DNA from 2 places in the Gemmatimonas aurantiaca T-27 genome. Region 1 is predicted to be linked to the other one. Evidence: riboswitches for the same ligand, from Rfam matches in the RefSeq annotation. Region 1 holds a riboswitch; the other holds the start of a gene.
The links. Region 1 has a riboswitch for thiamine pyrophosphate ahead of GAU_RS21710 (TonB-dependent receptor). Riboswitches for the same ligand answer to the same signal wherever they lie in the genome.
Positions count from the first base shown of each region.

Region 2: another riboswitch for thiamine pyrophosphate. It lies ahead of thiM (hydroxyethylthiazole kinase); the one in region 1 lies ahead of GAU_RS21710 (TonB-dependent receptor).

Region 1 covers NC_012489.1:435,176-439,595, reverse strand. Annotated here, with positions in the region: gene GAU_RS01985 (LLM class flavin-dependent oxidoreductase) at 1-556, shown strand, start outside; gene GAU_RS21710 (TonB-dependent receptor) at 689-2,809, opposite strand; TPP riboswitch at 2,803-2,906, opposite strand; gene pnuC (nicotinamide riboside transporter PnuC) at 2,932-3,558, shown strand; gene GAU_RS01970 (AAA family ATPase) at 3,555-4,124, shown strand; gene GAU_RS20210 (DUF6526 family protein) at 4,117-4,420, shown strand, end outside.
Region 2 covers NC_012489.1:4,356,163-4,360,582, forward strand. Annotated here, with positions in the region: gene GAU_RS18920 (3-oxoacyl-ACP reductase) at 1-187, opposite strand, end outside; gene thiD (bifunctional hydroxymethylpyrimidine kinase/phosphomethylpyrimidine kinase) at 189-1,658, opposite strand; gene thiM (hydroxyethylthiazole kinase) at 1,655-2,488, opposite strand; TPP riboswitch at 2,537-2,634, opposite strand; gene GAU_RS18935 (hypothetical protein) at 2,696-3,376, opposite strand; gene GAU_RS18940 (pyridoxal phosphate-dependent aminotransferase) at 3,603-4,420, shown strand, end outside.

The DNA of each region.
Region 1 (4,420 bases):
GGCGCCTGGTCAGCGCATTGTCGCGGTGCCGGCCGCCGGCACCGAGATCCCACTCTGGATTCTGGGCTCGAGCCACTTTGGCGCGATGCTGGCCGCCGAGTTCGGGCTGCCGTATGCGTTTGCCTCGCACTTCGCACCGGCCGATCTGCTGCCGGCACTCGGCCTCTATCGCGATCGGTTCAAGCCGTCGCATCAGCTCGATCGCCCGTACGCGATGGTCGGCGTGAACGTCATTGCGGCCGACACCGATGCCGAAGCGCACCGGTTGGCCACCACCCAGCAGATGGCCTTCACGAACATCTTTCGTGGTGCGCGTGGCCTCGGACAGCCGCCCATCGACGACATCGAGACCTACTGGACACCCATTGAGAAGGCGCAGGCGGGTCGCATGCTGGCCCGCTCGATCGTCGGCTCACGGGATACCGTGCGAGCGGGGCTCGAGGCGCTGGTCGAGGAGACCGGTGCAGACGAACTCATTGTCGTGTCGATGATCTACGACCATGCGGCGCGACTGCACTCGGTGAAGCTGACGGCGGAAGCGGCAGGGCTACTGTAGGTCATTCTTTTTTGCCGCGGAAACGCGCGGAAAGCGCAGAAACTCACGGAAACAGAACAGCTTTGTTGTTTGATCCGTGTGGTTTCCGCGCTTTTCCGCGTCATCCGCGGCAAGGCTTTTCCCGCGCCAGACTCAGAACGCGTAGCCGAGCGTGACGAACAGAGCCCGGGCCGGCAGTACGAAGTACCGCACGCGCCCAGAGCCTGACACGGCGCCACTGCCGAACTTCTGAGTGTCGCCGAGGTTCACACCGCGCACCATCACGGTGAAATCCCGCACGGCCACGCGGGCCGATGCATCGACGGTGTAGTAGTCGGGAAGAATACGATCAGCGCTGCTGGTGTTGTCGAGGAATGCGCGTGACTGGTAGCGGCCTTCCAGGCTGAAACCCAGTCGCGGCGTGGGCAACACGTCCACACGATGCGTGGTGATGAAGCGCGGCGTGAGCATCGGCTCTACATCCCGGCGCACCACCGGCGTTCCACGCGACGAATCGGTGAACTGCTTGATGCGATTGTCGCTCCACGTGGCGTTGCCGGCGAAGACCAGTTTGTCGACACCGCGATAGGTGGCATCGAGTTCAACGCCACGGCGATAGCTGCTGCCCACACTGCGGCGTGGGATGGCGCCGGATGCTGTTGGCGCGCCGATGCGGGCCAGATCGTTCCGGAAATCCATGCTGTACAGATTGGCCGACACGTCGAGCGCGGAATGCGTGTACGTAAGACCCAGTTCGGTGTCGTGCAGGCGTTCCGGCTTCACGCGCGAGAGATCACCGAAGCCGGCCACATTGTCCGCGTTGAGGTCATCTTCACCGGCGAACATGTCACTGCGCGCGGGCTCTCGGCTGGTGATGCCATAGCTCGCGAAGGCCGACAGTCCGGGACGCAACGTCATCGTCACGCCGGCCTTGGGATTCAGGAATGCCCAATCGATGCTGCGCTCCGTGATACCGGCATTCTCCGATGGGTCGTAGCGGAATTGCGCCCATCGTCCCTGTACGTCGGCAAACCAGCGTGCGCGGCCCACGTCCACGGAGGCCTTCACGAACGCGCTGGCGTCCTGCTTGTGGCCGGTGTTGTCATACAACTCGGTATCGGGCTGAAAGTACGCCCGATGCGCCCGCTGGTAGGTGTTCGCATTGACACCCGTGTTGAGGCGCACCGCCCCCCGCTCCACGTTGTACGCACTGGTCACGCCATACCAGGTGTGAGCCAGATTGTAGCGGTACCGATCAGGCAGGTCGAAATAGTCGTAGTTGCCGCTGGCCGAGTTGCGATAGAGCGTGGTGTTGAAGCTGCCACCGTCGGCACGTGCGTGCGTGTAGGCGAGCGACACCATCTGCTGGCCAAACTTGTCGCGTTCGTTCGGATACAACGGGTTGTAGCGGCGATTCTCCGCGAGCTCGGCCAGTGTGGCACCCGTATACGAGAGCGTATCGGCGAGCTGTCCCACGATGGCCGTCACCTTCACAATGTCGCGGTCACCGAACCAGCCCGCGCCAAGGAATGCCGAGCGCCCCATGACACCCGAGTGATCACGATAGCCGTTGGTGCGCAGGGCACTCACGCGGCCATACGCGGCGAGGCGATTGTCGCCAAGACCAGAATTGAAAGACGCGCTGGCCCGCTGTGCCCCAAAAGAACCCAGTTGCACTTCGACGTCGCCGCTGCGCTGCTTCCGCGCCACCGGCATGGTCTCGAAGTTGATCGAACCCGCATACGACGCCGTGCCGGCCGTGCTGGTGCCCACACCACGTTGCACCTGCACGCTCTGCACGTTGCTCATCAGATCGGCCAGATTGGCGAAGTACAACACCTGGTCTTCCGGATCGTTGAGCGGCACACCGTCGATGGTGATGTTGATGCGCGTCTGATCGAGACCACGCAAACGCAGGTAGCTGTAGCCCCACTGCGTGCCCGTCTCGGTGTGGGCGGTCATCGAGGGGGCAGCCTGCATGAGCAGCATCGGCACATCCTGACCGAAATGCCGCGCGGTGATGGCCGCACGCCCGATGGTCTTTTGCGCGATCGGCGCTTCATTGCCGGCGCGGATGGCGTTGACCAGCACCCCTTCAATGCGGCGGGCCGTGGTGTCGGACGTGGCCGTGTCCGGACGTGTGGGTCGCGTGCCTTGCGCATGAAGCGCTACGGGCGCGAGCGTAAGCACCACGATGGACAGAGATGCGGCGGCCGTGCGAAGACGGCCAGGCCGCGGCGTGCGCCCATGGCGCACGAGGCTGCGACGAGACATCAGATTGGACTCCCTACGCCGGTACGAACCGGATCAGGTTCTACGGGACTCTCTCAGCCTGCGCACACTGGCGGCGCCGGCACCCCGGTCATGTGCCTCAACCCTAATTAGCTTTGCCCGTCATGACCAGCCTCTCCGCGTTTTGCCACTGGCTCGACGCCCACGGGTCGTCCTGCATGGAGGTCGCCGGCTTCCTGACCGGTGTCGTGAACGTGTGGCTGGTCACGCGCCAGAACATCTGGAGCTGGCCGATCGGGGTGGCCAACGCGCTGTTCTACACGGTGGTGTTTGCGCGCACGGGCCTCTATTCCGACACCGGCCTGCAGGTCGTGTATTTCGTGTTGTCACTGTATGGCTGGTGGCATTGGTGGCGCGGTGGACCGACGGCGGACACACTGCCGGTGACACGCACATCACGCGCACTGGCATTCCGTCTCTCGCTCATTGGCGTGATCACCTGGCTGTTGTTGTGGACCATCACGGCACGTATTCCCGGTGCCGCTTTGCCACACATCGATTCAGCACTCGTCGCCGCCAGCCTCATCGCGCAGTGGATGATGACGCGCAAGCTGGCCGAGAACTGGCTGGTGTGGATCGTCGTCGACATCATCTACGTGGGTGTATTCATCAACCGGCAGTTGCCGCTCACGGCGGTGCTGTATGCCGTGTTCTTTGCATTGGCCGTATCGGGACACATGCAGTGGCGCGCGTCGTGGCGTAATGCCCAGGCTGACGAGCAGCCCGCATGACACGACTGCGACGGGTGGTGATCACCGGATCGGAGAGTGTCGGCAAGACCACCCTGGGCCTACAGTTGGCGGCACACTACCACGTGCTGTGTGTCCCCGAGTACGTACGCGAGTTCACGCGCCTGAAGGGCACGCCGCCGGTGTTGGCCGATCGTGAGGGATTGGCCCGTGGTCAGGCGTCCTACGAAGACGAGTACATCGATCGTTCGCGAGCACTCGGCAACACTCTGCTGCTGCACGACACGGATCTGGTGAGCAATGTGGCCTACAGTCACCACTATTTCGGCGACTGCCCGCCCGCCCTCGAAGCGCTGGCCATTGCCCGACGTGCGGACCACTATCTCCTGCTCGACATCGATGTGCCGTGGATTGCGGACGGCGTCCGCGATCGAGGGGATCGCCGAGAGGAGATGCACACGCTGTTCGTGACCACACTGGATCGGCTTGGCGCCCCCTACACCATCGTGCGAGGCGACTGGCCTGAGCGCCTGTCCATCGCTACGAATCTCATCGACACACTGCTGTCTTCACCACCGTCTCCCTTCAACCTTGCAGACCATGAGTGAAAATCAGAACTACGCCAATCACACGCAGCTCACGCCGTACTACCATTTTTTCACCAGCCCCCTGGCCGCGATCTTTCTGATCTGGACAATCGTCCGATTTGTGAAGGCGCCAGGCGCGGAGACCGGCTACTTCCTCGTCGGCAGCCTCGCCCTCATCGGCGTGGTGGCCGTCTCGCGACTCTCTCCCCTGCGCGTGCAGGATCGTCTGATCCGGCTCGAGGAGCAGGTACGCTTCCAGCGTGTGTTGTCACCGGAGCTCACCGCGCGTGCCATCACCACGCTGCGCCCGCGACACT
Region 2 (4,420 bases), 720 kb from region 1:
CATCCGCCTGTAACGCGCGAGTTCGTGGACCGAGCTCGGCCGCGAGCGCTTCGGCGCGTTCGCGGCTCGATCGGTAGTTGATGATCACCTGTGCGCCTTCGCGAGCGAAGGCCGAGGCAATGGCTGCGCCCAGACCGCGCGCCGCGCCGGAGACGAGAACGACCTGGTCCTGCAATGCGTGCGACATATCAGCGGTTCCAGAGGTTGTGGAAATGATGCGTGGGGCCGTGGCCGTGGCCGACAGTGAGTCGATGCGCCGAAGCGATGGCGTCGGTTACGTACTGCTTGGCGGTGCGCACGACCGTGAGCAGGTTGCCTCCGCCTGCGAGGCCGGCTGCAATGGCCGCTGACAGCGTGCAGCCCGTGCCGTGCGTGTTGGCAGTGGCCACACGCGGCCCGTCGAACCAGTGCACACCGTCGGACGTCACCAGGCAGTCGGGGCTGCGCTCTTCCGTGAGATGGCCACCCTTGAGCAGCACGGCCTGTGGCCCGAGTGCACGCAACAGCGTGGCCTGCGTTTCCATCTCAGCGCGTGTGGATGCCATCGGCATATTCAGCAGATGGGCTGCTTCGGCCAGGTTGGGGGTGATCACGGTGGCCAGCGGCAACAATCGTGTGCGCACGGCGTCCACCGCGTCGGGTCGCAACAGCTCCGCACCGCCCTTGGCGATCATCACCGGATCGAGCACGACGGGCCCGCGCATGCGCTCTTCGAGTACGTCGGCCACGGTAGTGGCGATGTCGGCTGTGGCAATCATGCCGATTTTCACCGCATCGATGCGAATGTCATCGAAGAGTGACTCGAGTTGCTGAAGCACAAACACCGGCGGCACGACATGCACTCCGGCAACACCACGGGTGTTCTGCGCCGTGAGTGCCGTAAGCGCCGCCATGCCATACACGCGCTGTGCGGCAAACGTCTTGAGGTCCGCCTGAATGCCTGCGCCGCCGGATGGATCCGATCCCGCAATGGTGAGCGCGTTGGGAATGCGCGGGTGTGTCATGTCACGTACCGCTTCATCGATCGCCTGACGCAACGCCAAGGACGCCGCACGAGGATCCGGCTGTCCGCACACCGCCGACACCACAGCAATACCGTCCACGCCGGTGCGCATGACGCGAGTGACATGTTCGAGGTGCATGCCGCCGATGGCGACGGCCGGTAGCGTCGTCGCAGCCCGCGCGGCCTCGAGCCCCGTGAAACCCAGGGCGGCGGCATGATCCCGCTTGGTGGGTGTGGCCAGCACGGGGCTCATGCCCACATAGTCCACCAGCAGCGGATCGGCAGCGGCTGCCTGTGCTACCGTTTCACAGGACAATCCGACAATGGCCGAAGGCCCCATGCGCTCGCGTACGATACGTGGCGTGAGGTCTGACTGCCCCACATGCACGCCGTGTGCCCCGATGGCGAGGGCCGCGTCGATATCGTCGTTGATGATGAGCGGAACACCCGTTCCGTGCAGGACACGCATCAGGGCTCGGCCAATCGCAATGCGCTCTTCGGTGGTGGCCGTCTTGTCGCGTAGTTGCACCATGCTGATCCCGCCGGCGATGGCTTCACGCACCGTGTGCAGCAGCCCCGCTTTCGCACACAACAGCGGATCGGTGACGAGATAGAGACGCAGACACGCGCGCATCGTGTTGGCATCGCGAGTCATGGAGCGTTCCACGACACACGTTCCGTGCCTGTCAGATCGTCGGGCGTCACCGCCGCCAGGGCATCGAGGAATCGCCAGGCGAAAGAGCCGGGCCCCTCGCTGTGTGCATGTGCACGTGCGCCCGCTTCCGCGAACAGCGTCAAGGCTGCCACAGTTGCCTCGAGTGGAGCTGTCACCGCCGCGAACGCGCCCATGAGGCAGGTGAGCGAGCAGCCCAGCGCCGTGACCTGTGGCATCCACGGCGAACCGCCTGAGACCATCGCCACGCGGGTTCCGTCGGTGACCAGATCCACCGCACCCGTCACGGCCACCACACTGCCGTATTCGCGAGCCAGCGCGCTGGCTGCCGCGCCGGCCGCCGTCACCGGATCGGCCGCATCCACGCCACGTGCTGCGGTGTTGCCACCGGCCAGCGCCAGAATCTCCGACGCATTGCCACGCAGAATGGTGGGTCGACGCGAAAGCAGGTCACGGGCCACGGCTGAACGGTACGCCGAGGCATAGTGCGCCACCGGATCGAGCACCCACGGCGTGCCGACGGCGGTGGCCCCGTCGATGGCCGCCTTCATGCCGTCCACCCATGCGGGCGACAGTGTGCCGATGTTGATGGTGACCGCACGTGCGAGGCCGGCGAACGCGCCGCTCTCTTCGACCGTGTGGATCATGGCCGGCGCCGCGCCGGCGGCGAGCAGTGTGTTCGCCGCGATCTGCATCGCCACATAGTTGGTGATGCACTGTGTGAGCGGGGCCGACGCGCGCAGTGCCGCGAGGGCGTCGGCGGGCGAGAGGCGGGGCTGTGTGGGGCCTGAAGCCGAACTCGGAGCGTCCATGCGTCCTCCAGCCAGCGAGGACGGAACGCGCGCACCCCAAGCTGCTACCGGAGGGTGGCCGCGACTCCCTACGCCAGCATGATCTGGGTCAGGTTCAAAGGGTGCTTCTCAGCCCCGGCAGTACCGGGACGCCCCTGTCGTATGCATGGAAATGTAACTCGTCGGCTCGGACCCGGGGGAAGTGGTCGCCGTGTCATGCCAGTGGCTTCATGCGCCCACCACCGACCACACCGCGTGCGCCGCCGCACGCCACCAGAGTGAATCAAACAGGAACACTTCTGCGCCCTGCTCGGCGATCACGACCAGTCCGCCCCATAGCAGAACCGGGTGCACGGCCCCACGCGTGAGACGATCGTGCAGCATGGCCACGAGAATCCACACATCAGCCAAGACAAATGCCAGCCAGAACTCGGGATTCGGCACCCATGGCATCCAATGCCGGAAGCGGAACCACGCAGGCCAGATCACTACCAGTGTGGCCAGCAGCATCCAGCGCGGGTGCGCGTCACGTTGTCGACGTTGCACATAGCCGGCGACCACCAGCAGGACAAACATCAGTCCAGAGGTACAGACACCAAGTATCGAGGAGATCGCGACATCACCGAAACCCTGAGATAGCTCGCGGCGCACCTGCACGACACCCGCAGGGATCATGGTGATTGCCACGGCCACTGCCAGCGGAACTCCCAACTGCCCCACGCGACGGTGCCAGTTCACATGACGCATACGTATCAGCATCGGCTGCAGGGCAAACAACAGCACCCAGGCCATCGCCAATGCACCATGTATATGAAGGATCGGCGGCGCCTCGAACGTCCCTCCGACCATGGGAACGACGTAGGTGCGTCCGAAACCGACCGCCACTGCCACCAGGGCGACCACCGACATTCCGATGAAAAGCGGAGAGCGATTCATATTGGTTCGCAGGGACAACCTCAGGTCGCCAAATGACACACTATGCTACCTCCCGACGACGGGCACCTGGAAGGGCAAGGCTCGTCGACATCGCCGCTGTAGAAAAGAGCAATAGCAGGCGCTCAGCGAACATTTGTCTGCCTGACCCATACCGGAAGTTATTGTTTATATGCACCCACCTTTCACCACAGGCAGCCCCATGCTCACCATCAGTGAGAAGTTCGCCCGACTCGGCACCGATCATGCCCCCGGACAGGAAGTCCGGCAGGACCGCGTGGCACAGGACACGGACCTGCGTGGCGATGTGATCGCCGGAACGCCGGTCGACTTTTCTCACGGTGATGTGAACGACGACGCCTTCGCGCCAACGCCCGGTGCGTTCGAGGAATTTGTCGCGGGTGTGGAGCGCGGCGGCTCGCAGGCATACACGGAGTATCGCGGCGGTGCGGAGTTGCGTGACAGCCTCGGCGAACGCCTCACGCACTTCACCGGCAAGCCGGTGTCGGGTGCCGATGAACTGATCATCACGCCCGGCACACAGGGCGCGTTGTTTCTCGCGCTCGGCGCGACGGTGAATACCGGCGATCGAGTGGCTGTGGTGCGCCCTGACTACTTTGCCAATCGCAAACTGGTGGAGTTTCTGGGCGGCGTGGTCGTTCCGGTGCGCATGGACTACCTCGCGCACACCGACGGCGCGGGTCTCGACTTGGGCCAACTCGAAGACGCATTCAAGTCGGGTGTGAAGACGTTTCTCTTCTCCAACCCGAACAATCCGGCAGGCGTAGTCTACACCGCCGCAGAAATTGCGCGCATCGCCGAACTGGCCACCACGTACGGCGCGACGGTGATCGTCGATCAGTTGTATTCGCGCCTGCTGTACTCGGGCAGCACGTACACGCATCTGCGCGCGTCCAATATCGACGCGAATCAGGTCGTCACGATCATGGGCCCGTCCAAGACGGAATCATTGAGCGGCTACCGACTGGGCGTGGCCTTTGGCGCGCCGCACATCATCGA